Regions from separate parts of the Lactiplantibacillus paraplantarum genome, predicted to be linked through region 1. Evidence: riboswitches for the same ligand, from Rfam matches in the RefSeq annotation. Region 1 holds a riboswitch; the other holds the start of a gene.
What was found. Region 1 has a riboswitch for FMN ahead of ribD (bifunctional diaminohydroxyphosphoribosylaminopyrimidine deaminase/5-amino-6-(5-phosphoribosylamino)uracil reductase RibD). Riboswitches for the same ligand answer to the same signal wherever they lie in the genome.

Region 1 (15,357 bases):
TGAAAGTTACCAGTACGTTGCAATCCCAGAGACCCATCGAACTTTCACGGTGCTGACTAAGAAAGTCTTCCATCAACACGTGGTGACCGGACTCTTTAAAGTCACGAAGAAGCGGTTAATTCGCATGCACTAACAATACGAAAGTAGGTTTTATTTTGGCAATCTTCGGCTTCATTTTCTTTAGTTTAGCATTAGTCGGTTATAGCAGCACCCTCCGTCTTTGCCACGTCAATCCTTACTTAACTTGGATCACCGGTAGTTTAGTTCAGATTATGTTATTGTATGGCTTTGCGATGATCAAACTCTTACGACTTGGAATCTGGGTTGTTACCAGTTTGGGCGTTATCCTCTTACTTCTTCGCATCATACTTGGTTACTTAGGCAAAGTTAGCATTCATTATGAAGGTATCCACCTCTTTGATATTTGGATGACTTTTTTAGGAATTGTAATGGCCATCGTACTCTTCAAGAGTCCACTCATTCATTATGACAACTTTTCTCACTGGGCAACCATCGTCAAATTCTTGACATATACTGGGCACTTACCAAGAGCCACCGATACAATTATTTCATTCAGCTCCTACCCACCCGCAACAGCACTCTGGCTAACGCAACTGGTAACCTTTACTGGATTCAGTGCCGGAGCGATGCTCGTTGGCCAATTTATCTTGATTTGGGCGGCGAGTTACGCCGTGTTCGCTACCCTACGTGACCGTACTCGGGGCCTAAACTCAATGTTACTGTGCTTAACAATTGCTATTTCATATGTCTTTAATATTAACATTCGTCTTAATAATCTACTGGTTGATTACGTTCTAGCCATTTTAACGGTTGCTGGTGTTGTGGGTATTTTTGTCTACCGTCGCCAGCCGAAAATGTTGGCAGCACACGTGGCTTTGTTTTGTGGCACCCTACTACTCGTCAAAAATTCAGCTGCCTTTTTCGTTGCCATTTTGATCATCGACTACCTCGTCACAATGATCCAACAACGGGTACACAGGCACTGGTTTCGGCAAATATTAACAATCACAGGTCAGTTTTTAGGAACACTGTCCGTCGCAATCCTGCCGTTTATTTGCTGGGAAATCCATGTTCATTTAACCTTTACAACTTCAAAACATGAAATCAGCGCTACTGCCTATCAAAATCAACTTGCACATGATGGTATCCGTGGATTCCTGAAGATTGGTCAGGCTTTCTTGCAACAAATCTTCAATTGGACCTCCTTATCAACACAGGGATTTTTAGTACTAAACATTGGTTTGATCAGTGCATGGGCAATCATTAAGTATGGCTGCCACCACCCCAATCCACTAGTCAAACTTTTGGGAGTGCTCGATCTAATTACCGGATTATATTATGGTAGTTTATTAGGTATGTACGTTCTGTCCATGCCTTACGCCGAAGCAATTACCTTAGATGGGTTTGAACGGTACATGTCGACCGTTGTCATTTTAAACTTATTTATTGGTATGATGGTTCTGGTTCGTGTCATTGACGAGACCCTCTATGAACAAAACTTGGCAGACCGAAGCCCACGGACGTTTCGCTCGATTTGGACTAAGAATGGCTATCAGCTCGCGACGTTTTTAGTGATGTTTTTCGCTATTATTATGATGTACTCTGAAATCAATGGGACAACGTTCACGAATCACTATAATCGACATTCACTGCCAGTTACCCTGACCAACGTTGCCCGACCGTGGACCAAGCCCAACGACACCAAGATTCTGATTGTTGACCCCCAAAAAGTTGAGGTTACCACCTATTATGCGGGCTACTTAGCGAATTACTATTTCTTCACTAACAACGCCAGTGGTCAAGCTCGCTTTAGCAAATCTGTTCACACATTCCGCAACAAACTGTCTCAGTATGACTACGTGGTGATTCCAAAATATGATCATAGCTTCACTCGCGGTATCCGTCGAGTTTATCATCAACATATTCGCACGGGTTTTTACCGCATTACTCGCGGTCGCCTAATTCGGATTCAGTATCAACAAACGTTATCTTATCAATAATCGAGGCGATTATTTTATGAAGTACCGACATTACTTTACACAACTATTAATATTTATTAGCCCGCTGATTCTTCTTTGCTTCAGCCAGCCCCGTACGGCAACTGCCAATTCATCAACATTGAATACTAGTCAAGGGGTCATGTTAGATTTAGGCCGCCATCCGTTAGATGAAACTGCAATTAAAGCCGTCATTAGTGCTGCTGCCGAACAACACATGCAATACGTCGAACTACACTTATCAGATAACGAACATCTATGCTTTCAATCGGCTTATTTAGGTAATGCCGCATCGGCAACCGTATTATCGGCGACGACTTTAGAACAGCTAGTTGCTTATGCCAATCAGTTGAACATTGAACTAGTTCCTGATGTTGACCTTCCCTCGCACGCGGGAGCCATTTTACGCCAATTGCAACAAACTCATCCCGATATTTACAATACCGTTAAGTTGGATGACGAAACCATCGACTATACTAAACCGGCAGCAATCAGTCTCGCTACCACACTTTATGGCGAGCTCGATGCTAGTTTTAACAATCAAAGCCAGCACGATTTGATGCTCGGCGCTGATGAGGTTCCTGGCAGCGCTAGCGCCTATATCGAACTGACCACCTTTATCAATCAGGTCAGTCGATTTCAAAATCAACACGGCTTCAACACTAGTATTTGGAATGATTCGCTATTAAAAAATGAACTCACTCGTCTGGATTCAAACATTACAATCAATTACTGGTCACAATCTGGTAACAATACCGATGTGGCTATCATTGCCGACCGCTATGCCAACCGTGTATCCGTTCCCGACATTTTAGCCTCTGGGCATCCGATCGTGAACTGTAATAGTTATGCGACCTATTATCAAATCAAAAATATTGGCAATGTCAATGATGACGATTACTTTATTAATTATCTTAATCACACCTTTCGCCCGAATATCTTTAACGAAATTGACACCAATGGGCATAATCAGGATTGGACCATTGAAGATGGCGTCACAACTAACGGTATCTTAGTTAGCTTGTGGGGGGCCGATTCAGAGCATGTTACACCAACTGCCATCGTCAATTTCATTAAACGTATGACGATTCCACGGTCATTTTAACGTTTAGTTCCGTTTTATCGAGAGATCGACCTATACAATAAAAATAGCACAATTAGTCCTCGTCGTGCCAAGGATATACTACCCCTTAGGTACACAGATTAAATAATAAAAAATCTGTGTACCTAAGGGGTTTTTGTATGCGTTCAAATAGAAAGTATTCATTTGATGAAAAGATTAACATTCTTAATCTGATTGATAATAACCATACGGTGCAATCAATTGCCAGGGATCTACAAATAAATAAAAACGTTATTCATCAATGGAAAAGATTGTACGATCTCAATGGAAGTGAAGGCTTAAGGCATCAAAGAAAAAATCGCAGCTATTCTCAAGCATTCAAAGAAAGGATTGTACAGGAACATATCAAAGAAAAGCTGTCTTTTCCAAAATTAGCCACCAAGTATGGTTTGAGTAGCGCCGGGATGGTGTCTAATTGGTTTAGAGATTATACTATTGGAAAGAAAACTTATTCCAATAGAAATCCGAGGAACCGAAAGATGAAAGACGGACGCAAGACAACCCAAATTGAACGCATTGAAATAGCTCAATGGACTATCGCCAACGACTATGCTTACCACGAGGCCGCTAGCCATTTTGAGGTCTCGTATCAACAAGTTTATACCTGGGTCAAGAAGCTAAATAACGGCGGTGTGGACGCTTTAGCCGACCGCCGTGGGAAAAGTAAAGCTACGCCACTTACCGAGTTAGATATCGCTAAACTGAAAATAAAAGAATTAGAAGCTAGAACTAAACATTTGGAAATGGAAAAGGACCTGTCAAAAAAATTGAAAGAGATTCAAAGGAGAGTGAAGTAAGTGGTTGGTCATCAATCGACCGGATCTCAAAATATCAGGCAATTCAAGAACTAGCCGGTAAATATCCCATAAGTTGGTTGTGTCAAGAAGTCGGGATCAAGCGGAGGTCATATTATAAATGGTTGAACCGGACATTAACCGCTAATGAACGACTAAATGATGAGCTAGTTAAATTCATGCTTAAATTAGAAATTAGCCATAATTATATATTTGGTGTTGAAACCTTAGTTATGCACATCAACGAAGAGACTGAGTACCATGTGAATGCCAAACGTATCAGAAGATTAATGCAAGTTAACCATATCAAATCATCGATTCGCATTAGTAAACATGATCGTAAAGCGGAATATAAAGAAATGATGTCAGCCAATATCATCAAGCATGATTTTAATCAGGAAGAATCTAATAAGGTTTGGACAACCGACTGTACTGAATTAAAATACGGTAATCAAAGTCTCAACAAACTACGACTTAGTGCCATCAAGGATTTACACGATCACAGTATCGTTGCCTGGGCGATCGATGATACCGAAACGACAACACTGGTGACAGCAACTGTTAATAAAGCAATGAAAAGTAATGACCTGGCCGCCAACGAATTAATTTTACACACTGACCAAGGTTCGGCCTATACATCATTAGAATTCAATCGGGCCCTTAATAGCTATGGCATTTGCCATAGCATGTCAAGACCGGGGACACCTGGAGACAACGCGCCTATGGAGAGTTTCTGGAGTCATTTAAAAGATGAGGACTTAAGTTTTAAAACCGCATTGACCAAAGAAGAATTACTTCAAAACATTACCAAAGCAATTGACTGGTACAACAACGGTCGACGTCAAAAGTCATTAAAAGGCATGACCCCGACAGAATGTCGAAATCATGCCCTCCGATTTAAAGCATCATAATTTATATTATTTAAACTGTGTACTTGACAGGGTGTAGTGCCCAACGACCGAGACTAGTCGCGCTATTTTGCGTTAAACTGCCAGTTGGCGGCCATCATGAATCATCACGACCCTGATAATCACTTAACTCGCATTCTTTAAGCTTCCAATGACCGCTGCACGTCCAGTGTTTCTAACAAGCTGACCGCACAATCAGCCCCCTTATTGCCACTCTTAAAACCAGCGCGGTCCATTGCTTGTTCGATCGTATCAGTCGTTAAAATACCGAACATCACTGGTGTATCAGTTGCTAAACTAACGGTCATCACCCCCGTCGTTACGCCGCTACAGACATAGTCAAAGTGGGCAGTTGCTCCGCGGATAACTGCGCCAAGTGCAATCACGCCGTCATAGCGCTTGGTTGCAATCATTTTTTGAACCGTCAATGGTATCTCAAACGCACCTGGCACCCAGGCCACATCAATATCTTTCGCGTTAACGCCGTGCTGTTCCAAGCTTGCTTGTGCCCCAGCTAGTAATTGCTGCGTCACAAACGCATTGAAGCGGGCCACGACAATTCCGACTTTGAACTCATTACCGCCGATTTTACCATTAAAAGTAGTCATTAGTTGGCCTCCCTAAGTGTGAGTTGATGATGAAACCGATCACGTTTCGTCTTTAAATAAGCCTGATCATACTGATTTGCCGGAACTTCTAACGGCACCCGTTCGACCACGTCAATACCGGCTGCACGCAATTGATCAACCTTATCGGGATTATTAGTGAGCAGCCGTACCCGACTAACACCCATTTGTCGCAAAATTAACGCCGCAATATCATACCGCCGCTCATCAGGCCGAAAGCCTAACTGCACGTTTGCATCATACGTATCAACACCCTGTTCTTGTAATGCGTAAGCCGCCAATTTATTAGCTAGACCAATTCCACGACCTTCTTGCCGTAAGTAGAGGAAAATGCCACGCTGAGCCTGACCAATTTTTTGAAGCGCGCCATGTAATTGTTTCCCACAGTCACACCGTTGCGATCCTAAAACGTCGCCTGTAAAACACTCCGAATGTAACCGTACCAACACTGGTTCATCACCACTGATATCACCAGTCTGTAGTGCCACTGGTAACGCTTCATGACCAGGAACTTCAAAACCAGTCATTACAAATTGGCCGTCCTCAGTTGGTAACTTAACAGTTGGTGTCGTTGTTAACTGAAGAGCCCCCGTCTGGATAACATAAGTGGTAATATCTTCAATGGTGATCAGTGGCAATTGTAGCCCCTCTGCCAAAGCTTTCAGATCACGACGACGAGCCATTAAACCATTCTTTTTGATTACTTCACAAATATAGGCCGCAGGGGTCCCGCCTGCCAGTTGAGCCAACGTTACTGCCGCCTCAGTATGCCCCCGTCGAGCTAACAAACCACCAGACCGTGCAATCAGCGGAAATACATGTCCGGGATGGTAAAAATCAGTGGCTTGGCTATCTGGATCGGCTAACGCCTGAATCGTCGTCGCACGATCAGCCGCAGAAATTCCCGTTGACGTCGTATGATGATCTGTCGAGACCGTGAATGCCGTGCCAAATGCATCGTGTCCACTCGTCATCGGGGTTAGATGAAGTCGTTCAGCAATGCTTGGAGCCATCGGGACACAGAGTAAGCCTCGTGCTGACGTAATCATTCGATTTACCGTTGCAGTCGTCGCTTGAGCTGCCAACCCGACCATGTCACCTTCCGCTTCACGTGTCTCATCATCCGCAACAATAATTAATTCACCGCGTTTCAAAGCAGCTAGTGCCTGCTCCACTTTATTCATCGTATCCATCTTAATGACTCCCTTCCAAAGCTAACTGTCGGGCCAAGTACTTGCCCAAGATATCTGTTTCAACATTGACCATATCGCCAACTTGCAAGTTACTTAACGTCGTGACCGCTTGCGAATGTGGAATTAGATCCACCTCAAATGCCGTATCCGTAGCGGTCACGACCGTCAAACTAACCCCATCGATGGTAATCGATCCCTTAGTCACAACTAGCGCTCGATACGCTGATGGTAAACTAATCAGCAAGCGAAGTGCATGCGCATCGGGAATACGCTGTTGCACCCGACCACAATAGTCAACGTGGCCCTGAACAATATGGCCATCTAAATGATCGTTAACTTGCAAGGCCCGTTCTAAATTTACTTGTGAACCTACCACCAGCGCCATTAAATTTGTTCGGCGCATCGTTTCAGGCATTACTGCGACACTAAATGCATCTGGCTGCAGTATCGTTACCGTCAGACAAATCCCATTAATTGCAATACTATCGCCAATTTTAAGACTAGGTGTCACGATAGTCGGTGCTGTGATGGTAAGTGTCATTTCCAATGCCTGCTGATGGACTTGGCTGACCCGTCCTTTCGTCTGAACAATTCCTGAAAACATTTACTCGCCTTCCTTTCGAACGGCACGTAGCCGCAAATCAGTTCCTAACCACGCTAGCTCCGGTCGTTCAAATACTAACGATTCCGTTGCGGGCGCACCCGTCACGGCTGGCAAGCCCGCACCGCCAATCATGGTCGGCGCCAAATAGCTGATCCATTCATCAACTAGTGCAGCCGCAACAAACCCTGCTTGGATATGGGCTCCGCCTTCAACTAACAGCGACTGCCAGCCTTGTTCAACACACAACTGGCTGATGGCTGCGGGTGACCAGTCACCAATTAACACGTGCACATTTGCGCTAGCTTGGAGTTGCTCATCACTAGCAGCGGCGTGACGGCAAAGCAACCATGTGGGCGCTTGACCATCACGAACGAGTCGGTGTTGTAGGGCCACCGTACTCGACTCCAAGACCACTAATCGAACCGGTGGCTGAGACATCGCTATTAGCCGGACGGTCAACTGGGGATCATCAATCGTCAGCGTCCGCTCACCAATCAAGATGGCCTGAAACTGTGACCGTAATCGCTGACTATCAACGTAACTGGCATGATTAGAAATCAATGTTCGACGTGGTGCTCCCGAATTAATTTTGCCGTCCAGTGTCATCGCGGTCTTAAGGGTGACCCATGGTCGTTGTTGCGTATAAAAATGGTTATAATGCGGATTCAGCTTTCGAACCACATCTGACATGCAACCTGTGATGACTTTGACGCCATGGTCCCGTAAATATTGGCGGCCCTGCCCCCCAACGAGTGGATGCGGATCCAATTGGCCAATCACGACTTGCTGAATTCCAGCATCGACAAGTTGTTCACAACACGGCGGTGTCTTCCCATAATGTGAGCACGGTTCCAAAGTGACAAATAACGTGGCCCCGCGTGCCTGTTCTGGCGTGACCTGTCGCAAAACATCCACCTCAGCATGGTCGCCACCAAAATAATGATGATAACCTTGAGCTAACACGTGGCCATCTTTGACTAATACGGCACCGACCCGCGGATTTTGATACGTTGCCACGCCAGCCAATTTGGCTTGATCGACCGCGAATTGCATAAAATCAGTTAACATTGGTTCACCTCCAACAAGATAAAAAAACACCCAATTATCAATAATCGATAATCGGGTGTGAATGTTCGCCAAATAGATTTCACCAGTAGGATCCAGCTAAATAAACCTGCTTAGAGGTCACTAGTAGCCACTACTGCCTAGTAAAATTCAAGCAATAATTTTCTTCTCCCATCCAGACTATACTGTCGGTCCCAGACTTGCACTGGGTCCACCGCTCACGCGGGTCACGGACTTCAACTTATGTTGTTACCGTCGGTCGGGAATTGCACCCTGCCCCGAAGAAATCGTATTCAGTTTTCAGTCTTAATAAAAACACTTTCTTAATCAATTGTCAATCAGTCACTTTATTTCAACCCCATTAACTACTGTGTTAAACTGCTTGCAAACTTTAATAAAAATGACAAATTTTAACATTAATAATTAATGTTTTTCAGAAAAATTTGGGCTTTTTTTAACTAATTTTCACGTCTCAGTAAGTTACAATGGAATTATTCTTAGTATCGGAGTTGGGTAAAATGTGGCATAATTATCAGACACGACGTTGGCAAGTGCCAGCGCTGTCAGGATTGATATCTCTTGTTATCATTGGCTTTGTCTTCCTAATTCAAGGAGTGACGCCCTTTGGTAACCATAATTTATTAATTAGTGATATGGGTGGCCAATACTTATCATTTTTTACCGCTTACCGGCATGCAATTTTAACGCATAGTTTTCAATTATATTCGTTTTCACAATCACTAGGTGGTAATGCGCTGCCTACGATTGCTTATTATTTATTAAGCCCATTTAACATTTTAATGGTTTTCTTTCCGGCCGTTAATTTGCCAACTGGCTTGAGCCTGCTCATCATATTAAAAATTGGACTGATTGCGGTCACCATGACGTGGTTTTTACAAGATCATTTTCGAACAAACTACTGGTCAACGGCCATCTTTGGGGTCGCATTCAGCCTATCGGGTTTCGTTGCCCTAAACTATTTTACAATCATGTGGTTAGATGCACTTATCTGGTTACCACTCGTCATCCAAGGGCTTGATTATCTGATCAGGACCGGTCATTCTGGCCGCTTCTTCGGTTGGCTATGGGTCAGTATTGTGACCAACTATTACTTAGGCTACATGACTTGCCTATTTGTTATTTACTATCTGATCTATCAACTATTTGAACATAAACAACCCCAAGATAGCCTGTGGCACATGATTAGTGTCCAACTCCGGCTCATTCGACGCGTCCTGGTGACCATGATACTCAGCGGTCTAAGCACGATGTTCATTCTGATACCGACGGGTTTAGGAATGTTGACCACTGCCAAAACCGCCGTCAAATTGTCTAATTATTGGCCAGTTCCCCAGTTCGGATCAGAAGTGTTCAGCCAGTTTGGGGTGGGCGCAGCCAATTTTGCAACGCGTCTGACACACGCACCTACCGTCTTTAGTAGTACCTTTGTATTACTACTAGTCTTAGCGTTTTTTGTTCATCCGCATATCACCACAGCGCACAAATGGCATGGTTTTGGCCTCTTGTTAGCACTTTTTCTTAGTATGGACATCCGCACCCTCGATACAATTTGGCACATGTTGCAAACACCAGCTGGTTTTCCATACCGCAACGCCTTCTTCTTCAGCTTCGTCCTAATCATGATGGGCTTTGAAGCCTGGTTGGCCGGGCCACGTCAGATTGCGCCCCATTGGCAGTGGTTGCTGCCGACACTAGTTGCGCTGGCGCTGATCATTGGTTGGCTGAGCCAACGATCAGCTCAGCATCCACTTGCGACTTTGAATCTTGCTCTTAGCCTAATTGCCGTGCTATTGACGGCTAGTGCCTTATTTGTCACTACCAAACGATGGCAAGCGCTAAGTTTAGCAGGTATCGTTGCACTTGAACTAGGAACAAATAGTACACTCATGATGGCTAAGTCGCCCTTAGGTAATCAGGCCAAATTCGTGACGGCTTATCGTACCGAATACCGACAGATGCAAGCTGTCAACGATCCCGACGGTCAATTATACCGGGTTGAAAATCAGAACACCTTGATCAACCAAGCCTATAATTACGATAGTAAATACCGCAACTATAACGATCCAATGCTCTTCAATTTTCATGACATCACCTATTACAGCTCCACTTTCGCCAACCAGACGCGTTTGATGTTAAAATCGCTGGGACTATTTTCCAAAAACGCGCGTCGGGTTAGTTCTGAGGGATTGAACCCCGTCACTGATCTGCTCTTAGATGTGAAATACGACGTACAACTCAACGCAGTCGGTCAGTCTAGGACCAGCCATCGGAGTTTAAACGGACTTGGCTTTGCAGTTCCGACTGCTTTCAGTCAACTAAAACTGCGTGCTAATAGTGCGATTGTTAACCAAGAACGGATCTTACAAAGCCTGCGACCAACTCAGAAGACCTATTTTGGCAACGCCGTTCAGCTCACCGATCATGTGTTTCATGATCCGCAAGCTAGCCGGTATCCTTATCTGCATACGATTAAGCTACGTATGACACGGACTGGATCGCTGTATTATAATGACACCCTAAGTCAGTCGAAGTTTACAACAATGCGGGTCAACGGTCATCTGGTACCAACCAAGTTCAATGCCAACGGTGAGCTAGTGCTCCGCTCGCTTGGTTATTTCGATAAAGGTGCCATAGTTACATTAACAGTTAAGCGCGACCAGCCAACCTTAGGACCGCACGTCCACTTGGCCAGCCTTGACCAGTCCCAGTTCGACCAGGTCAAACAACAACTGATGAGTAGCCGCTTCACCCCGACCTACCACGTTTCTGGAATTCACACAATCGTCAGTGGCCAGGTCACGAATCGGTCACATCAGCAATGGTTGTACGTCGCGATCCCAGCAGACAAAGGCTGGACTGCAACTGTTAATGGCACACGCGTCATCCCTAGGACTGTTATTGGCGGCATGCTGGCCTTACCGATCCGTGCGGGTCAGAATCAGATTCAGCTGACTTACCACGTTCCCGGATTGCTTGCAGGTTTACTAATTTCGCTAATTAGTGTACTGAGTTTTTGCGGACTCAGAATTTGGCAGCATCGCCACCCGGTCACCAGTTAATATTACCAAACTAAAAACCACCGTCTTACTGAGAATCATGATTCTCAGTAAGACGGTGGTTTTTAGTCTCCCAATTTTAAGGCCAATGAATTAGCCCAGCACTAACTAGTAGGAGCGACTTTTGCGATATAGCTAGGCAAGGGCTGTCACTTTAATTTCGAAAAGCATTGCCCGTGTCTACCGTTAATACCCCCCTTAACCAAAGGGGTAAGCACCAGCCGTTAAGGGTCCCGTTTCACTATTTATGCTTCGGTTGCTGGTCGTAATCGATGCAACGCTAGACTAGTTGCCACCAGCATCAATAAAACAACCGCCAAACTAATCGTCCCAGTCGTTAGCGTTTGCGGCTTAGACGTATGCCGCTTCACCACGTACTGCAAATAATCGTGTTGCTTGGCAGTTACCCGGCCAGTCACTGGACTGTAATTGGCCGTCATGACACCATAAGTCACGGAATGCTTACCGGTATTGCGAACCACTACCCGCATCCGTCCCGCGGCAGTCATCGGGTAATTTAACGTTGCTAATTTATTAGCAGGTCCCCGCCAACGTTGCACAGTCCGCTCTCCCTTGATCAACGAAATTGTGACGACTCCCCGTGACGCTATTGGTTTCAATTGTAAGACGTTATTGCGGCCACCCGTCACTAGTGTCATTTGAACACTGTGACCTGGACGCAGTGTTTGTGTCATTGATTCAACATACGTCCCATTGCCCTGGCTACCAAGAACAACGTCATTGACTCGCGTCGTTTGACTCGTTTGCCACAAACTGACGACACTAACGGTAGCCATGATAACCGCTAGCCATGTCAACTGTCGCCGAATTGGTTGGCTAAAGTGCCACGTTGGTAGCTCACGACCACCAAGAATACTGAGTAACATCACTCCCGGTAACAATGGCAGCGCATAGCGACCTTCCACTTCCCAAATGACAACGTGAAAAGCTGTCAACCCTAGGATGGTCAACGCCAACAACGTCACTGGCCAATCACAGCGCTTCAACAACGCTACGACACCTTGTACTAACATCGTCAAATAGATCGTCTGGGTCATCAAAACCAACCAGAATTGCAGTTGCCGTTGATGATTCAAATACCACCGTGGGGCCTGAATCCACTGGGTCGTTAACTTAAAACTGTCAAAATCCCCAGTAGCCCAAAACACCCGCAATTTTTTCAGAAAATGAACCAGTGTCCCGGTCACCCCCATTTGATGCAACCGTTGCTGAATCATTTGCTGCGTCTGTTGTTGCTTGGCGGTTGCCGTGGGAGCTTGATTGACGCGTTCAAAATCATCATGACGGTACTGACCATCACCTTTAGGATTCAAACTCATCGCAATCCAACTCGTTGCGGGTAGCGCCGCATCGGCCTGACGCGTATAGCCCGCCTGCTGTTGAGCGGCATGCATCGCACTAAAGATTAAGCCGATCGTCATAACTAAACTGATCAACCAACCGCATAACTGTCGTCCCGTAAATTGGTGTTGCCACCACAAAACCAGGCCAATCAACCCAAGTGCTACCCAGAGAATAATCAAGTTGGTCTTCATAACAACACCTAGCGCAACCAGAAGCCCATCACTAATCAAAATACTCCAGCGTTGCCAGACTGTCAGCCGCAATCCCAATGTCAGCAAAGCTAGACTATCCAAGACTAGGGGCAAGACAAGCCCATCCGTATATGCAAACAGACCAAATGCGACTACTGGAACACTGACCAACCACATCAAGCTTAAAGCAACGGCACCTGGTTGCCAGTAGTGCCAGCGTCTTAATAAATATAGCCCACTAATCAGTCCAGTATCGATCCAGATAAACCGGAGGACATTCAGAATTGACCATGGTATCTGGGTGAACCTCAAAAGTAGTTTGATCAGGCTAGCTTCTAATAACGTAAAGTTCACATTGTTCGGATAAATCATAAAATAATGTTGCCAGTGTTGACTGCCTTGAGCCAATCGCAACGCTTGTTGCCGAACGTAGAATGGATCGGCCCGCGCGACGTCTACAAAATTGATGGCAATCAAGCCCTGGATCATGATGATTAAGCCTACTAGACTAATCAATAGCCAGCGGTACTGTCGATCCGGTAACTGGCACAACCACTGCCATACCACATTGATAATGACCAGTAACCCCAGTACCATTGCAAACTGAACGATTGGTGAGGCCCAATCAGGATTACCAAAAAAGCGAATGGGCTGTAACCAGGCAAAGCCAATGGCAACAACGAGTACCGCTGCTGCCAGCCAATTGACACTCCTAACCAGAGCCTTCATCCGTGCACCCGTTGTGACTCTATGATGGCCGGCTGTTGAGTCGCCGTGTAATCATCCGTTTCAATAATATAGCGGGGCCGGTGCTTTACTTCCGCAAAAATTTTACCCACATATTCGCCAACAATACTAATACCAATCAATTGCATCCCACCTAAAAACCATAGACTTGTCATGAGTGAGGACCAGCCACTCGTTGCGGTCCCTAGTAATCCTTGTACTAACGCATACAACATCATAAGCAAACTACCGCCACTAATCACCATGCCTAACAATAAAATTACTTTAATCGGTGCGATTGAAAATGACGTGATGCCATCAAAAGCAAAGGCCAACATCTTACGCAACGGATACTTTGAAACACCTGCAAAACGTGGTTGGCGGTGATAATAAAGTTTAGTTGTTGGAAACCCTAGCTGTGGTACGATTCCACGCAAGAATAGATTGGTTTCCTCATAGGCTAATAGTGCCTGAACTGCCCGTTGACTAAGTAATCGAAAATCAGCGTGATTGGGCACTAGTTGTACACCAATACGATTCATCAGCCGATAAAAGCCGTCCGCAGTCCATCGTTTGAAAGGCGAATCGCTACCACGATCGTTACGGACGCCTAATACAATATCACTACCAGTACGATAGCGTGCCACCATTTCCGGAATCACTTGTGGATCATCTTGCAAATCAGCATCAATCGTAATGACCATATCAGCAGTCGGGCTAGCGACCTGCATCCCAGCCATCAACGCGTTTTGGTGACCAAAATTACGACTAAACTTAAGGCCAGTCACGGTTGAGTGCTGTTTCTCAAGCGACTTAATCAGTGTCCAAGTCTTATCTTGACTACCATCGTCAACAAATAATAACTTACTCTCTTCATTGACCTGTTTGTGTTGGATCAACTTCGTCAAGATACCATCCAAGACTTGGGCGGACTTAGGTAGCACTGCTTCTTCGTTATAACAAGGCACAATAATCGTTAACCGTGGATTTTGCATGATAATACCCCCATATTACTCAAATAATTTTACGAAATAATAATTGTAATTTGCACTTTTCAGGATTGTCAGCCCTCCTCGATAGTAATCCCAACTGGACATTTACTGAAAAGAATTCAGATAACACTGCCATACCATCAATTACATGTACACCTGCCCCCACAAATATACACAACTAATTTTATAACCATTAATGCCTGACATCGCAACCTTCAAAGGCTCAACGCGCTAATATTACTTTGATCATTAACGCAACCACCCGATCGTTGACCTAAGCAACTGTCAGTGGTCACACGACTTAATGGTTCAAACTGATAGTACCAATATCTTCCTCGCAATTCAAACAAAGCAACGATTTCAGTACCAATCATTAACAAATTATCCGAACTCAATCACGGGGTCACAGCGCACGATTATCATGAAGCGTACAAATTGTCTATAAAATTTCACACGCCAACCAGTGCACTAATTTCAGGTATCTAATCATCCCACTACTATCATCATTATTATAATTTGAACATCCAATTTCGAATTTAAATAATGATATTGCAAGCCAACGCCCCCTCCTAGCCACTTTTATGTAACCGGTGCCGTTGCTTAACTTGATTAACTTTTCGCATCCGCTAATTATCAAGGGTTTTAAATTTATGGCTGAGAAACACTTGTGTTTAT
Region 2 (15,357 bases), 400 kb from region 1:
ATGCAACGCATCGATGCCAAGTGGCTCAAAGTCGATTTAATGAACGCGCTGATTTATGCCGGCGCGTTCGATCACTTTGGCCTGAACCGCGCGGAGTTACTGACTAGCGTGCCAGAGCTGATGTCCAGTGCGGAGTTAGCCGGGGACAGTATGACGTTGTTCGAATCACTGGCACCTAAAATCAAAAAACAACCTGAACTCCCGTTAAGTGAGCGATTAGCTAAAGAAGCGGAATATCTTGGTGTGTATGTCTCGGGGCACCCAGTAGAGGCGTATGATTGGCTGGCTCAACAACGACATACGCAATTAGTCAGCACGCTCACGAGTGAACAACCGGCCCAAATATTGGTCTATATTACAAAAGTCCGAACGATTCGGACTAAGCGTGGTCAACCGATGGCGTTTGCAACTGGAAGTGATTTGTCTGGTGAAATCGACTTAACGATTTTTCCCAACACTTACCAACGGATTCAGGCGGAATTGAAACCGGAAGCGATTGTGTTGATTAGTGGCAAGGTCGAGCAACAGCGGGACTTACAAGTGATTGTAAACACTTGGCAGCTGGCAGAACAATTGCCGAAGCCAACCGGCCAACTCTTTTTACGCTTACAACCTGACCAAGCAACGGCGACTGTGCAAAAGGAAATTTTAAGGATTTTAAGTCAGTATCAGGGCCCCAATCCAGTTTTAATCTACTCGGCCGCGGCGCATCGAACAGTTGAACTAAATTCACAGTATTGGGTCGCGGAAAATCCCGATTTAGTTGGAGCGCTTACAACCTTATTAGGTCGCGATAATGTCGTGATGAAGAACGCTATCCCTTGATACGACGGCGTTTTTTACCGCATTTAATTTTAGAAAATAACAGACAATCCACGGGAAAAGTGTTAGAATCACTTATGGAGTTACGAACTCAATTTATTGCCTGAGGTGAAAAAATGAAACGCATTGGTATTTTAACCAGTGGCGGCGACGCTCCTGGTATGAATGCGGCCGTTCGTGCAGTTGCTGGTAAAGCAATGGCTGAAGGGTTGGAAGCATACGGCATCAATTACGGCTTTGCTGGATTAGTTGCCGGTGACATTCACAAAATAGAAGCAGCCGACTTAGATGGTGTGATTCAGCGTGGTGGAACTTTATTGTACTCCGCACGTTACCCAGAATTCGCGCATGAAGAAGGTCAATTAAAAGGGATCGAACAATTAAAGCGGTTCGGCATCGATGCTTTGGTTGTTATCGGTGGCGATGGTTCTTATCATGGTGCGTTACGCCTAACAGAACATGGCTATAATACGATTGGTCTTCCAGGGACGATCGATAATGATATTCCTTACACGGACTTCACGATTGGTTTTGACACTGCTGTTAATACGAACGTGCAAGCTCTTGACCGGATTTACGATACGGCGCACAGTCATGACCGGACTTTCGTTGTGGAAGTTATGGGTCGTGGCGCTGGTGACGTTGCTTTATGGTCTGGTGTTTCAATCGGTGCGACTGCGATCGTGGTTCCCGAAGTTGACTGGAGCATGGAAGAAATTGCCAACAAAATCAAGCATAACCGGGCCAATGGTCATCGGAGCAACTTGATTGTGCTAGCCGAAGGTGTCATGGGCGCTCAAGAATTTGTTGAAAAGTTATCTGAATATGGTGACTTTGATGCCCGTGGTAACACCATTGCGCATATGCAACGTGGTGGGAATCCAACTGCTAAAGACCGGGTGATGGCCAGCAAGATGGGGGCCTACGCTGTGGAACTCTTACTTGCGGGTAAGGGTGGTTTAGCGGTTGGGATTCAAAACAACCAACTGGTTAACCACAACATGCTAGATTTATTTGATTCTAAGCATGAGGTTGAAGTATCACTCGACAAACTGAATGATGAGATTTCATTCAAGTAAGCGTGATACGTTTGTTCTTATTTTAATCTGATAAAAATGACGTTAATGTCTTTTTATAAAAACTTTCAAGGGAGAGATTTTTCTTATGAAGAAAACCAAGATTGTTTCAACACTTGGTCCTGCCAGCACCGATACTGACACTATTGTTAAATTAATCGAAGCCGGCGCAAATATTTTCCGCTTTAACTTTTCACATGGTGATCATGAAGAACATTTAGATCGCTTAAACAAAGTTCATGAAGCAGAAAAGATTACGGGTAAGACCGTTGGTATCATGCTTGATACTAAGGGTGCTGAAATTCGGACGACCGTTCAAGCTAACGGGAAATCTGAATACAAGATCGGTGACAAGGTTCGTATTACCATGGACGAATCATTAGATACGACCCATGATAAGATTGCCGTTACTTACAAGAATCTCTTTGATGACGTTCATGTAGGTGGCCATGTCCTCTTTGATGATGGTTTATTAGACATGAAGATCGACGAAAAAGACGAAGCTAACCGCGAATTGGTTACGACTGTTCAAAACGCCGGTGTTTTAGGCTCACGTAAGGGTGTTAACGCTCCTGGCGTTTCAATCAACTTACCTGGGATCACTGAAAAAGACTCAAGCGATATTCGCTTTGGTTTGGATCATGAAATCAACTACATCGCTGCTTCATTCGTTCGTAAGCCACAAGATGTCTTAGACATTCGTGAATTACTTGAAGAAAAGCACATGGAACACGTTCAAATCTTCCCTAAGATCGAATCACAAGAAGGTATCGACAACGCCGATGAAATTCTTAAGGTTTGTGACGGGTTGATGGTTGCTCGTGGTGACATGGGTGTTGAAATTCCTGCTGAAAATGTGCCATTGGTACAAAAGAGTTTAATCAAGAAGTGTAATGCTTTAGGCATGCCTGTTATCACGGCTACCCAAATGTTAGACTCAATGCAAGAAAACCCACGTCCTACTCGTGCCGAAGCTTCTGACGTTGCCAATGCCGTCTTTGATGGTACTGACGCAACGATGCTTTCTGGTGAAAGTGCTAATGGTCTTTACCCTGTTGAATCAGTTGCCATGATGGCTAAGATCGACGAAAAGGCTGAAAACACTTTGGCTGAAAACGGAACATTACAATTAAACCGTTTCGACAAGACAAGTGTTACTGAAACAATCGGGATTGCGATTGCTCGGGCTGCTAAGAACTTGAACATTAAGACGATCGTTGCTGCGACTGAATCTGGCTACACGGCTAAGATGATTTCGAAGTACCGTCCAAATGCTGATATCTTAGCAATCACTTTTGACGAACGGACACAACGTGGCTTAATGGTTAACTGGGGTGTTCAACCAATCGTGGCTGAAAAACCAGAAACCACTGATGACATGTTTGATTTAGCTGCTTCTAAGGCTGTTGAACTTGGTTTTGCCAAGGAAGGCGACTTAATCTTGATCACTGCCGGTGTGCCAGTTGGCGAACGCGGTACAACTAACATCATGAAGATCCAACTAATTGGGTCAAAGTTAGCTGATGGTCAAGGTGTCGGTGATGAAACGGTTATCGGTAAAGCCGTAATCGCAACATCTGCTCAAGAAGCTATCGACAAGGCCGTTGAAGGTGGCGTCTTAGTTACTAAGACGACTGACAAAGACTACTTACCAGCAATCGAAAAGTCAAGTGCTTTAGTTGTTGAAAACGGTGGTTTAACTTCACACGCTGCTGTTGTTGGTATCTCAATGGGAATTCCTGTTATCGTTGGTGTTAAGGATGCAACTAGTGTTATTTCTGATGGTCAATTGATCACAGTTGATTCACGTCGTGGCCTTGTATACCGCGGTGCTTCAAACGCCCTTTAAGATCAAATCTAATTTGATGTTAAAAAGTCGCCGCTTTGCGGCGGCTTTTTATATTACATAAATTGCCTTACTCCAGCCAAATTAGCATGAAACATGCTTGAAAAGTGCCAAATCGTTTGAATGCCTGTTCGTCAGCGAAGGACGTCCTAATCCGACTGCCGAGGCTGGGTGCCAATTGCTGGAACGCAGCCGACGTCGATTTGAGCTAACGCCCAACCCGCGTCATCTCAAATACGAGTCTTATTCTAAGCCGGAAGCAACGCACTTCCGCCTAAGAATAATTTGGCTACTGAGCATTGTCATCCAGCCCATCCAGTCTCAAGAGTGTTCAGGGCCGCGGGTTGAAGTCGAGCATTGATTCGGTGGCGTAGCAAGCACAGGCTTCAGCGGCCCTGAACACGTTTCGGTAAGCCGCTCGAATGGCGGATGAACGGCCACCGAACTTAGCGCAATTTATCGTTGACTATTTTGATACTTGAGCTTTAAACAAAGCATTAGGTGCATTAGCACTTTGTCGGGAGATTAAATCTTACTACGCTGATTCAGAATTAGTGAGTTCTCTCAATATCACTTTCAGTCTGACAATTGATTGATAAAGTTACCATTTATGAAAAACAACGATGAATCCAGCAAAAGTTGGGTATATCCCTGTCAGCCATTCGAATACTGTCCCGACTGGAAGGCGTTTCGGCCAATGCTCAGCGGTGAAATTCCACTTAGCAAGCGTCCTTTGCTTGGTTAGTGGAAGACCAGTATTTAAGACGTGGTCTTCGGCTTAAATCTGTGTCCACCGCGTTCCAGCAATTGGCAGGAATGCCTGGAAGTCGGCGTAGGACGCACTAACTAAGCAAGTTTACGCTACCTCGAACTGTTTCCAGCGGGCTTAAGCTGGTAACATTTGCCGTTGACGATTTGGCACTTTTCAAGCATGATTCCTTCCAAGATTAAAGAACAGGAATCGGTGATTAGTCAGGGGGGGATTGTGAAATTGATGAGTAACGGGCGAACACCCCTCGTAATTCGGGCCGTTTTCAGTTACAATTGATAACACGTGAGGTGTCGTATGGAAAGTTGGTTATTTTTATTAGCAATTTTAGTAGTGGCATGGTTGGGGAAAAATCAGTCCTTGCAAATTGCGACCGTTGTCGTGCTACTCATTAAGTTGATTCCTAATACAAGTAAATTATTGACGACGATTGGTCAAAAGGGAATCAATTGGGGCGTAACGGTAATCACCGTGGCGATTTTGATTCCGATTGCAACTGGTCAAATTGGGTTTCGCGACCTGTGGCATGCGTTTAAATCACCAGTTGGCTGGATTGCAGTCGCATGTGGGGTCCTTGTCTCAGTGCTCTCTTTTCATGGTGTCGGACTGTTGTCAGCGACACCGGAAATTACCGTAGCATTAGTATTTGGCACTATCATGGGTGTCGTTTTGCTCAAAGGGATTGCTGCGGGACCGATTATTGCGGCCGGCATTACTTATTGCATTATTCAAGTCTTACATTTAAGTTTACAGTAATTAAGAACACGTGCGTCATTTTTTAGATGGACGTTCAGAGGAGTTATCACATGGATAGTATTATTGGAACGGTGGTTACAGCGAAGGTAACCGATGAAAATGATGAAGCATACTTCGTACAAGTAGACGGTCAAACGTTATGGGTCGATAAAATGGAACCAGAGCAGCCATTACACATTGGTGGACTATATGAAGGCTTTGTCTACGAGAATGAAGATCACCATTTACAAATGACACGCTTGGTTCCAGAGATTTCGTTCGATCACTTTGTGTGGGGCACAGTTGTCCGGACGCGTCATGATCTCGGTGTCTTTGTCGATGTTGGGCTACCAAACAAAGACTTGGTGGTGTCACTGGACGAGTTGCCGACCATTAGTCGGTTATGGCCAAAGAAAGATGATCGCTTATACGTTAAATTAGCCCGAGATAATAAACAACGCTTATGGGCTACTTTAGCGGAGTTGACAGATTTTGAAGCTATTGCCAAGCCGTATGATCGAGAACAAGTCAAAAACACTGATACGATGGCCACTGTTTTTCGACTGAAGATGGCGGGAACTTCGGTGATTACTGATGATAATCATCTAGGCTTCGTTCATCCATCAGAGCGTGAACAGGAACCGCGCATGGGGCAACACGTCAAAGCGCGGGTGATTGGTCATTTGCGGGATGGCGAACTGAATTTATCGTTGAAACCGCGGGGCTATGAAGAAATTGGTGACGATGCCCAGATGTTACTAGCAGCCTTGCAACACCAAGCCGACCACGCACTGCCCTTTTGGGACAAGAGCGATCCCGATGATATTCGTAATTATTTCGGTATCAGCAAGTCACAATTTAAGCGTGCCGTGGGTAACTTGTTGAAGCAACGCTTGATTAGCCAACAACCAGGTGAAATCAAGCTCGTCAAGATTGCTGATGAGCAAGCCGACGATTGATCAAAAAATGCAGGACCAGCTTGCTGATTACCTGCATTTTTTGCGTGTTGAACGGGGACTGGTCGAGAATACGATCAAGAGTTACGCTCAGGATCTAACCACGTTCAGCGAGTACTTAATGAGTCAGCAGATCACGGACTATCGTGTGGTTGATCGGTACGTCCTCTTGAATTATTTGCAGTATTTAGATGAAGCGGGCAAGTCGCGCAATACGATTATTCATAGTGTTTCAAGTCTACGCAAATTTTTTCAATATTTAGCGCAGATGCACGCCATCGATACGGATCCCATGTTAAAGATCGATACGCCTAAGCGGGCCCAACATTTGCCGCAAGTACTATCACCACGGGAAGTCGAACGCTTACTGGCTGTTCCTAAGCTGAATACACCGTTGGGATTGCGCGACCGGACTTTATTGGAGGTCATGTATGCGACGGGGCTACGGGTCAGCGAAACAATCAATTTAACTATGGATGACTTGCACTTGGACTTGGGACTGATTCAAACGATTGGGAAGGGCGATAAGGAACGGATTATTCCCATTGGGGATGTGGCGATTGATTTTATTACTCGGTATTTGAAGACGGCGCGGCCTAAGCTTGTGTCGGCCAAACGTCGGAATACGTACTTATTCATTAACAATCATGGTGGTAAGCTAAGCCGACAGGGCGTCTGGAAAAATCTGAAGGCGGAAGTTAAAGCAGCCGGAATTGAAAAAAATGTTACGCCACATACGTTACGACATTCGTTTGCTACGCATATTTTGGAAAATGGTGCGGATTTGCGAGTTGTCCAAGAATTATTGGGACACGCCGATATTTCAACGACCCAAATTTATACGCATATTTCAAAAAAACGCTTAGCTGAGGTTTATAATAAGTACCATCCACGGGCCTAGTGGCGTGCAAAGTCAAGCAGAGGCAAGGGAGGCGATACTGTGCTCGTTAAATATCGTAAGGATTATGAGAAAGTGGCGATGGGGCTACTATCATTTATCCCTGATTTTAAAGATTTAGCGCATTTACAAACTGAGATGACGTGGTACCAGTCAACTGATGACCATCAGTTATTGTTATGGCGTCAAGGTGACGGTGACTTTTGCGGTATTATTGGCATTGAAGTTGGCAGCGACTTTATCTTGCTACATCATGACTCATTATCACCTGAGGAACGAACGGCGGCCAATCAATATCAAATGTTAGATGAGCTCGCTGCGTTGTATCCGAACCAACGGGTCATGGGAACTTTAGAAATGGCGCCAATCATTGGTGCGTGGGAGCGTAATCGTGACAAACAATCAACAACCAATCACCATTAAAATTTCAGAATTTGAGGGACCTTTGGATTTGTTACTGCACCTTATTCGACAAAATAAGATGGATATTTATGATATTCCAATCGCGGCGATTACCCAACAGTATTTGGACTACTTGCATTCCATGCGAGCGTTGAAATTGGACATTGCTGGCGACTATTTGGTCATGGCGGCGACTTTGATGACGATCAAAAGTCGTTTCTTGTTACCACAGCCCGAACCAGATGATGTTGATGACGGCAATGACGAAGAGGATCCCCGTGATTCACTTGTTGCTGAATTATTAGCCTATAAAGTTTATCAAGAAGCTGCTGGCGAGTTACGGACTAAGGAACAGGCCCGGCACCAACATTTTACGCGCGAAGCGATGCTCGTGCCGGCCGATTTAAGTGCGCCCAAGCTTACCGCGGGGATCACGTTGGATGACTTGCAAGCGGCGTTTCGGCAACTGGTGGCTAAACGGCGACGGGTACGGACATTAACGAAAACGGTCGTAGCGGAAACGATTAACATTGATGAACGAATGACGCAAATTACCACACAGCTGCAGCAGCAACCACAGGGCTTAGACTTTGCTGAGCTGTTTACGGTCAGTGCTAGCGATGAAATGTTAGTGACAACCTTTATGGCTGTGTTAGAATTAACCAAGCAGGATCAGTTGGCCTTGCAACAAGCTGCGCCGCTGAGTCCGATTCATTTATATTTACGACAGGATGAACAGCATGACGAACATTGAACAAATTGAAGGATTATTATTTGTGGCGGGTGATGAAGGCATCACAGTTGCTGAGATTGAGCACGCCACGGGATTTGCCAAACCGGCGATTACGACGATGCTGACACAACTGGCTACGAAGTATCAGCAAGACGCAGACAGTGCGTTAATGATCTTATCGACGGCGAATACTTACCGATTAGCGACCAAGTCTGAGGTGGCCTCAGTATTAAAACGGTACTTTGAGGCTCCCTTAACGACCAGTCTGTCACAAGCTTCGTTGGAAGTGTTAGCCATTATTGCGTATCGGCAGCCATTGACGCGAATTGAGATTGATGAGATTCGCGGTGTGCATAGTGGCTCAACGATTCAAAAACTCGTTTTGCGGCAGTTGGTGACTGAGACGGGGCGCTTGAATGAACCGGGACGACCAATCCTATATGGCACAACGGAGCTATTTTTGGATTACTTTGGGCTAAAATCTTTGGATGATTTACCAACGATTGATTTGGCCGCGTTAAGTGACGCTGAACATCCGGCGCCGGAGACGGACCTCTTTTTAAATGCATTTCAAGATAAATTACAAGCAGAACGTGAGGATAAATAATGGCAGAACGATTACAAAAAGTGATGGCGGAAGCAGGAATTGCTTCGCGGCGTAAGTCAGAAGTGTTGATTACGTCTGGCCATGTTAAGGTTAATGGGACGACTGTCACCACGCTTGGTGTCAAAGTTGAACCTAGTGACCGTGTCGAAGTAGATGGCGTGCCGTTGAATGCGGAAAAACTCGTGTATTATTTATTTTATAAGCCACGGGGGGTCGTGACGACGGTTCATGATGAAAAAGGCCGTAAGACGGTGCTGGACTTTTTTGAAGATGTGTCTGAACGAATCTACCCAGTGGGGCGGTTAGACTATGATACATCAGGTTTATTGATCATGACTAATGACGGCGCCTTAGCAAATCGGTTAACTCATCCAAAGTACGAAGTCAAGAAGACTTATTTGGCTAAAGTCGAAGGGGTGCCAACGAATGCTGATCTCAAGCAATTACGCTTAGGGGTTGAAATCGATGGCCGTAAAACGGCACCGGCCAAGTCGAATCTGTTAGATAGTGATCATAAGAAAAATAATGCGCTAGTCCAATTAACAATTCACGAAGGCCATAACCACCAAGTAAAGAAAATGTTAGCGGCGGTTGGTCATCCAGTGACTAAGTTAAAGCGTGAACGTTATGGGGTCCTCGACTTGCAGAGTTTACAACCTGGGGAGTACCGAAAATTGAAGCCAATTGAAATTAGTAAGTTAAAAGGTGAACGATAGCGCTTGCATTTTTGGACGAAAGCCGTTAAAATGAATTTGTAAAAATAAATATTGGTTCATCTTCAGGGCAGGGTGTAATTCCCGACCGGCGGTAATAACCCGCGACCTATGCGGCTGCATAGTGATTTGGTGTAATTCCAAAGTCGACAGTAAAGTCTGGTATAAAGAAGATCGAGCTTATTTGCCAAGCGTTGCAAGTAAGTCCGCCCGGATGACAGTTAGTGTGATTGGGTGGACTTTTTTTGTTTGAACAACTGGTAATGCGGTTCATTGAAGATGACCCATAGGAGGGTGCGTTATGCAACATACAACGTTACACCGACTAGTGGGCATAGCCTTACTCGGTGCCATTGCGTATATTTTAATGTTAGTGGAGTTTCCGATTTTACCGATTGCGCCATGGATGAAGATTGATTTTTCGGATATTCCGATTCTAATTGGTCTGTTTCTTTTTGGTGTGGGGGGTGCGTTCGTCATCACCATTATCAAGTTGCTGCTTCATTCAGCGATGATGGGGTTTGCCATCTATGATTTAATCGGTTCCCTAGCTAGTTTTCTGGGAACGGCAGTGCTGATCTTAGCCTTTGCGCTAGTGCTGCGTTATTATCGTGGTAATCCTAAGTGGCGAATGCCCGTGGCAATTGCGGTGGCGACAATTGGTCTAGTGGTCATTGAATCGTTAGCCAACTTGACGTTCGTCTTGCCATTCTACTTGCAGGTGATGGGGATGAAGCTCAGCATGTCGTTGAATACGGTTGTGCTAGTGGCTGTGATTCCGTTCAATCTAATCAAGGGACTGTTAGTCGGTAACGTCTTCTGGCTGGTCTATCAACGGCTAGCTAAATGGTTAGGCAACCATAATCAACTTATGAGCCGAATTTAATCAAAATAATTGGGGTGGTCACTAATTGCGTAACTGCAAGGTGACTGCCTTTTTTATTGGTCGCCATCGTGATATTCTTAAATACGCGTAGTGTTGATCAATCATGGGCCCAGCCTTTATCGCAACTAGTTTTTAAATGCGTACTTGGTAATGGCTGATACAGGATGCATTGAAAGGTTTTTTATCTTACTAGAAATGCTTGGAAGCTAGTGACTGAGCGGCTTAATTTATCCTTTGCTAGTAGCTATTAGCTGGGCATCCATGACTTTGAAAAATATCCGGTGATCGTTTAAATAAAAGTATCAACAAAATACTTGGAGGGAGGACTCACCGTGTTTACAGACTACGTTCTATTGTTATTCAGTCCGACACCGCGACGGGCAAAGGGGTTGTTCAATGTGTTGCGTGGTCGCCGCACGGTCTCAACACTTTTTGCCGGGTTGACAGCAGGGTGTTTAGAACTACTTGACAGCTGGCACGGTGTCCCCTTAGAAGACTTCATGGCAGCGACTGCTGTCCTAGAAGAAAATGGGCAATTAGTCAGTACGGCAACGGGATGTTGGCAATTAACGCCGGCTGGTGAGCAGCGCCAAGCAAAATTGCGACAAACGTTATACTTACCTCAAGCTTTCCAGGCGTTTCAAACGACGGACGTTCGTCGCTTTATGGCTATTAGTCAGCTAGCACTGCAAGTAGTTTCTGAATTAGTTCATCATGATCGTCATTACTATCCGGTGACGACTGATCCGGGCATCCAAGCACAGGTCAAGCGCTGGTTACGACAACAACCGAAGTCGGAGCTTGGTGGCCAAGTTCATGCAGCGCTGACGGCTTTCTTAACGAGCCTGTCGGTACCAGATTTGCCGACAGTGTTTGTCCAAGGCTTAACGGGTTATCAAGAACCAGGCCTTACTAATGAACAATTAGCCGAACAATTAGGCCGTCAGCCGCTCGAAACCGGCTTGATGCGGACGGATGCTATTTGTCAATGGATCAATTGGCTGCAACAACATCAAACAACCGATCCATTGTGGAATCTATTGGCACCTTTAAAGCAATCTAGCGCGATCAGTAAAAGTGCCTGGCAGACGTATCAAGCTTTTGTCAAGACTAACCAACTGGCAACAATTGCACAGACGAGGCGCTTGAAATTAAGTACGGTTCGGGAGCACTTGCTAGAAGTTGCAATCTGGTTACCCCAGTTTCCGTTTGAGTCGGTGCTAAGTAGCACTTTGATGCAGCAGTTGACCACTATTTTTGTCAATCGCCCCGATATTGCGAACTGGTCGTTTCAAGATGCACAAGTTGCAATGCCTACCTTAGATTTTTTTGAGTTCCGGCTATTTCAAATTATGAGGTGTCACCATGTCAGAGGATGAGTTATATCAGTTATTAAAAACAAAGTATGGCTTTAACGAATTTCGGCCTGGTCAATTAACGGTTATCCAGAAATTGTTAGCGGGCCAAGATGTTTTGGCCGTATTGTCAACGGGGACTGGCAAATCGCTGATTTATCAACTAGTCGGGGCTGCGTTGCCGGGACTTGTTGTGGTAGTGTCACCACTTATCTCGTTGATGCAAGATCAGGTGGCCCGTTTGAACTATCAGGGCGAAAAACAAGTCGCGGCCCTAACATCACAGTTAGACTATGGTGCTCGTCAGCGGTTACTGAATCATTTGGCACAAATAAAATTCTTATTTGTTTCACCAGAAATGTTAGGTCAAGATGTGATTCAAGCAGCACTGATGCAAGTGCCATTAGCACTGTTAGTCATCGATGAGGCGCACTGCATTTCAACTTGGGGCCCGGATTTTCGCCCGGATTATCGACGTCTCGGCCACATTCGCCAGCAATTAGGCTCACCGCGAACACTAATGTTAACCGCAACGGCAACACGGCAAGTCCGGCAAGATATTGTGACACAACTAGCTGTTCCTAGCGCGCAGCAAGTCTTATATTCGGTTAACCGTCCTAATATTTATTTGGCGGTTGAACAAGTTAACGATGAAGCTAGCAAACGGGCTACCTTACAACATTTAGTGACGAGCACTCGCGGGCCAGCAATCGTCTATTTTACTTCCAAACGGCAAACTGACTTAATTGCTGAATGGTTGCGGACAACGACAACCTTACGAGTGGCTGCTTATCATGCGGGCTTAGCGGCTGATGACCGCTTTAAAATCCAACAGCAATTCATGGCGGGGCAATTGGATGTTATCTGTGCAACGTCGGCGTTTGGGATGGGGATTAATAAAGCGGATATTCGCTTAGTGATTCACTATCATTTGCCAACGACTTTAGCTGATTATGTTCAGGAGATTGGTCGCGCGGGCCGGGATGGTCACCAGGCGATGGCCATCATGCTCTATGCACCAGGGGATGAGAATCTTGTGCGTAATCTGAACGAATTGACGGCTGCCACGCCTAACGAGATCCAGCAAGATTATGCACGTTATCAAGCGAAACAACCCCCGGTCGATGACCGTAGTACGGTCTTGCAATCGTACTGGCAGCAGGGGGCGACACCAGCGATGGTTGCAACGATTTTTGCTGATCGGCAAGTTGCGAAGGAACGTGAACTGCGGGCTTTGATGGTCTATGTGCAAACAACAACTTGTCATCGAGCTGTGATGTTAGCTTATTTTGATGAGTCCGCAGTTCCACATACGGCACAATGTTGTCAACTTGCTGGTGAACCACTGCCACTGACCGCATTAGGGTTGACGGCGGTCAGAGCAGTTACGACGACACCAACAATATCGTGGGAGCAACGCTTAGCTCAATTGTTTTTACTAAATTCTTAAAGAAATCAATTCAGGGTTATGTTACAATATTGATTGAAAGTTTTTTGAGGAGGAACACCCTATGAGTCAAAAAAATGAGAATGACAAATCCCAAGCGGATAAGCCGTGGGACAAAACTTTTGAAGACGATCGGGATGACTCGGGCAACTTATCGCGAACTCAAAAACGAAAACAAGACAGTAGCAACTCAACATTAACGACCGTTTTAGTGGTCTTGATTTTGTTGCTTGCTTTGGCGCCAATTGGCTATTTTTTGGTGAAAAAGAATTCGCTTAATAATCCGCAACAGACCGAACAAGTTGCTAGTTCGAGCTCGAAAAAGTCATCGGCCAGTGTTGCTGACAGCAAGTCTTCGGTTGCTGCTAGCAAGAAAAAAGCGGCCGCATCGTCGAAAAAAGCTGCTGCCAAGAGCAGTAGCTTGGCATTGGCTAGCTCTAAAGCAGCCAGTTCCAAGGCGGCTAGTTCAGCCGCTGCTAGTTCAAAAGCAAGTGCGAGTACTGAAGACAGTAGCAGTACTAGCAGCAGTAGCTCCTCAGAATCATCTTCAAGCGCCAAGTACGTCACGGTAGAAGCCGGTCAAGGGGTCTACCGGGTCGCTACGAATGCTGGAATTTCAGTGGATAAATTGTTAGAGCTAAATGGTTTATCATCTGGGGCAACGATTTCAGCTGGTCAACGGTTACGTGTCCGTTAATACACGATTTTTGCAGATTGTGAGGGGTTAGTTAATGGCTAAGCAAGCATTACAGGTGGCCATCGATGGTCCGGCTTCAGCTGGCAAGAGTACCGTAGCCAAACTAGTTGCAAAACGGTTTGGCTATATTTATGTTGATACGGGTGCGATGTACCGAGCAGTGACGTATTGGGCGATGCAACAACACGTTGATCTGGCGGATGAAGCAGCCGTCGTTACAGCGATGCAAACGCTCAAGATTAGTTTCAAGCCTGGAGAACCAGATCAACTCGTCTTTGCTAACCAGGAAGACATCACGGCGGCAATTCGTCAACCAGACGTTACGAATAACGTCTCAACGATTGCAGCATTACCGCAAGTACGCACGATTTTAACGGATCAACAGCGTGAAATGGCAACTGCCGGTGGGATTGTGATGGACGGTCGTGATATTGGTACCACGGTGCTACCCAAGGCCGAAGTTAAGATCTTTTTAGTAGCTTCGGCGGCGGAACGTGCTAAGCGCCGGTACGCCGAAAATATCAAGAAGGGCATCGACACACCCTTAGCTCAGTTACAGGCTGAGATTGAATTACGTGATCATAAAGATTCAACGCGTAAAGTGTCACCATTAACACAGGCAACAGACGCCACGCTCGTTGATACGACGCCAATGTCAATTGACGAAGTTGTGGCCGCCATTGCGGAAATTATTACAAAAAAACAAAGTTCAACAATCTAATTGTATTAACTTAATGCTTTTAGCTAGCTTTTCATTGCGTTTTCAGCTATGATATAGGTTAGAGTTATTGTTGACAGGAGGAAATTTGCATGAGTGAAAACGAAAACAGCCAAGAGAAAAATGAACTTTTAGACGCTTTAAATAGCGTTGAAGAAGTAAACGTCGGTGACGTTGTTAAGGGTGAAGTCTTAGCAATCGACGACGACAAACAAGTAATTGTTGGTATCCAAGGTACCGGTGTTGAAGGGGTCGTTCCTTTGAAGGAACTCTCAACACAACGGGTTGACGATGTCAACGAAGCCGCTAAAGTCGGTGATGTGTTAGACTTGGTTGTCATTTCTCGGATTGGCAGCGACAAGGAAAACGGCAGTTATTTACTGTCACATCGTCGGTTAGAAGCTCGCAAAGTTTGGGACGATGTTGAAAAAGAATACGAAGCAGGTCATACGATTAAAGCTCCGGTAACGCAAGTTGTTAAGGGCGGGTTAGTCGTTGACGCTGGTGTTCGTGGCTTCATCCCTGCCTCAATGATTGATGATCATTATGTTGAAGACTTAAACGCCTACAAAGGCCAAGAACTTGAACTTAAGATTATTGAAATCGAACCTAGCGAAAACCGTTTGATCTTATCACATCGTGCCGTTGTTGAAAAACAACGCGAAGCACAACGTGAAGAAGCTTTGAAGACCTTGCA

Region 2: another riboswitch for FMN. It lies ahead of LP667_RS07840 (ECF transporter S component); the one in region 1 lies ahead of ribD (bifunctional diaminohydroxyphosphoribosylaminopyrimidine deaminase/5-amino-6-(5-phosphoribosylamino)uracil reductase RibD).

Annotation. Positions count from the first base shown of each region.
Region 1 is NZ_CP032744.1:1,222,030-1,237,386, reverse strand. Features, by position in the region: gene LP667_RS05910 (hypothetical protein) at 1-133, shown strand, start outside; gene LP667_RS05905 (hypothetical protein) at 156-2,021, shown strand; gene LP667_RS05900 (family 20 glycosylhydrolase) at 2,038-3,123, shown strand; gene LP667_RS05895 (helix-turn-helix domain-containing protein) at 3,261-3,938, shown strand; gene LP667_RS05890 (IS3 family transposase) at 3,908-4,846, shown strand; gene ribH (6,7-dimethyl-8-ribityllumazine synthase) at 4,984-5,451, opposite strand; gene LP667_RS05880 (bifunctional 3,4-dihydroxy-2-butanone-4-phosphate synthase/GTP cyclohydrolase II) at 5,451-6,662, opposite strand; gene LP667_RS05875 (riboflavin synthase) at 6,664-7,266, opposite strand; gene ribD (bifunctional diaminohydroxyphosphoribosylaminopyrimidine deaminase/5-amino-6-(5-phosphoribosylamino)uracil reductase RibD) at 7,267-8,334, opposite strand; FMN riboswitch at 8,491-8,621, opposite strand; gene LP667_RS05865 (YfhO family protein) at 8,850-11,411, shown strand; gene LP667_RS05860 (integral membrane protein) at 11,654-13,693, opposite strand; gene LP667_RS05855 (glycosyltransferase family 2 protein) at 13,690-14,685, opposite strand.
Region 2 is NZ_CP032744.1:1,620,275-1,635,631, reverse strand. Features, by position in the region: gene dnaE (DNA polymerase III subunit alpha) at 1-825, shown strand, start outside; gene pfkA (6-phosphofructokinase) at 939-1,901, shown strand; gene pyk (pyruvate kinase) at 1,987-3,747, shown strand; gene LP667_RS07875 (DUF441 domain-containing protein) at 4,811-5,269, shown strand; gene LP667_RS07870 (CvfB family protein) at 5,320-6,207, shown strand; gene xerD (site-specific tyrosine recombinase XerD) at 6,215-7,105, shown strand; gene LP667_RS07860 (hypothetical protein) at 7,145-7,525, shown strand; gene LP667_RS07855 (segregation and condensation protein A) at 7,491-8,258, shown strand; gene scpB (SMC-Scp complex subunit ScpB) at 8,245-8,844, shown strand; gene LP667_RS07845 (pseudouridine synthase) at 8,844-9,560, shown strand; FMN riboswitch at 9,615-9,736, shown strand; gene LP667_RS07840 (ECF transporter S component) at 9,859-10,443, shown strand; gene LP667_RS07835 (YpbB family protein) at 10,776-11,822, shown strand; gene LP667_RS07830 (RecQ family ATP-dependent DNA helicase) at 11,809-13,248, shown strand; gene LP667_RS07825 (LysM peptidoglycan-binding domain-containing protein) at 13,310-13,942, shown strand; gene cmk ((d)CMP kinase) at 13,977-14,663, shown strand; gene rpsA (30S ribosomal protein S1) at 14,753-15,357, shown strand, end outside.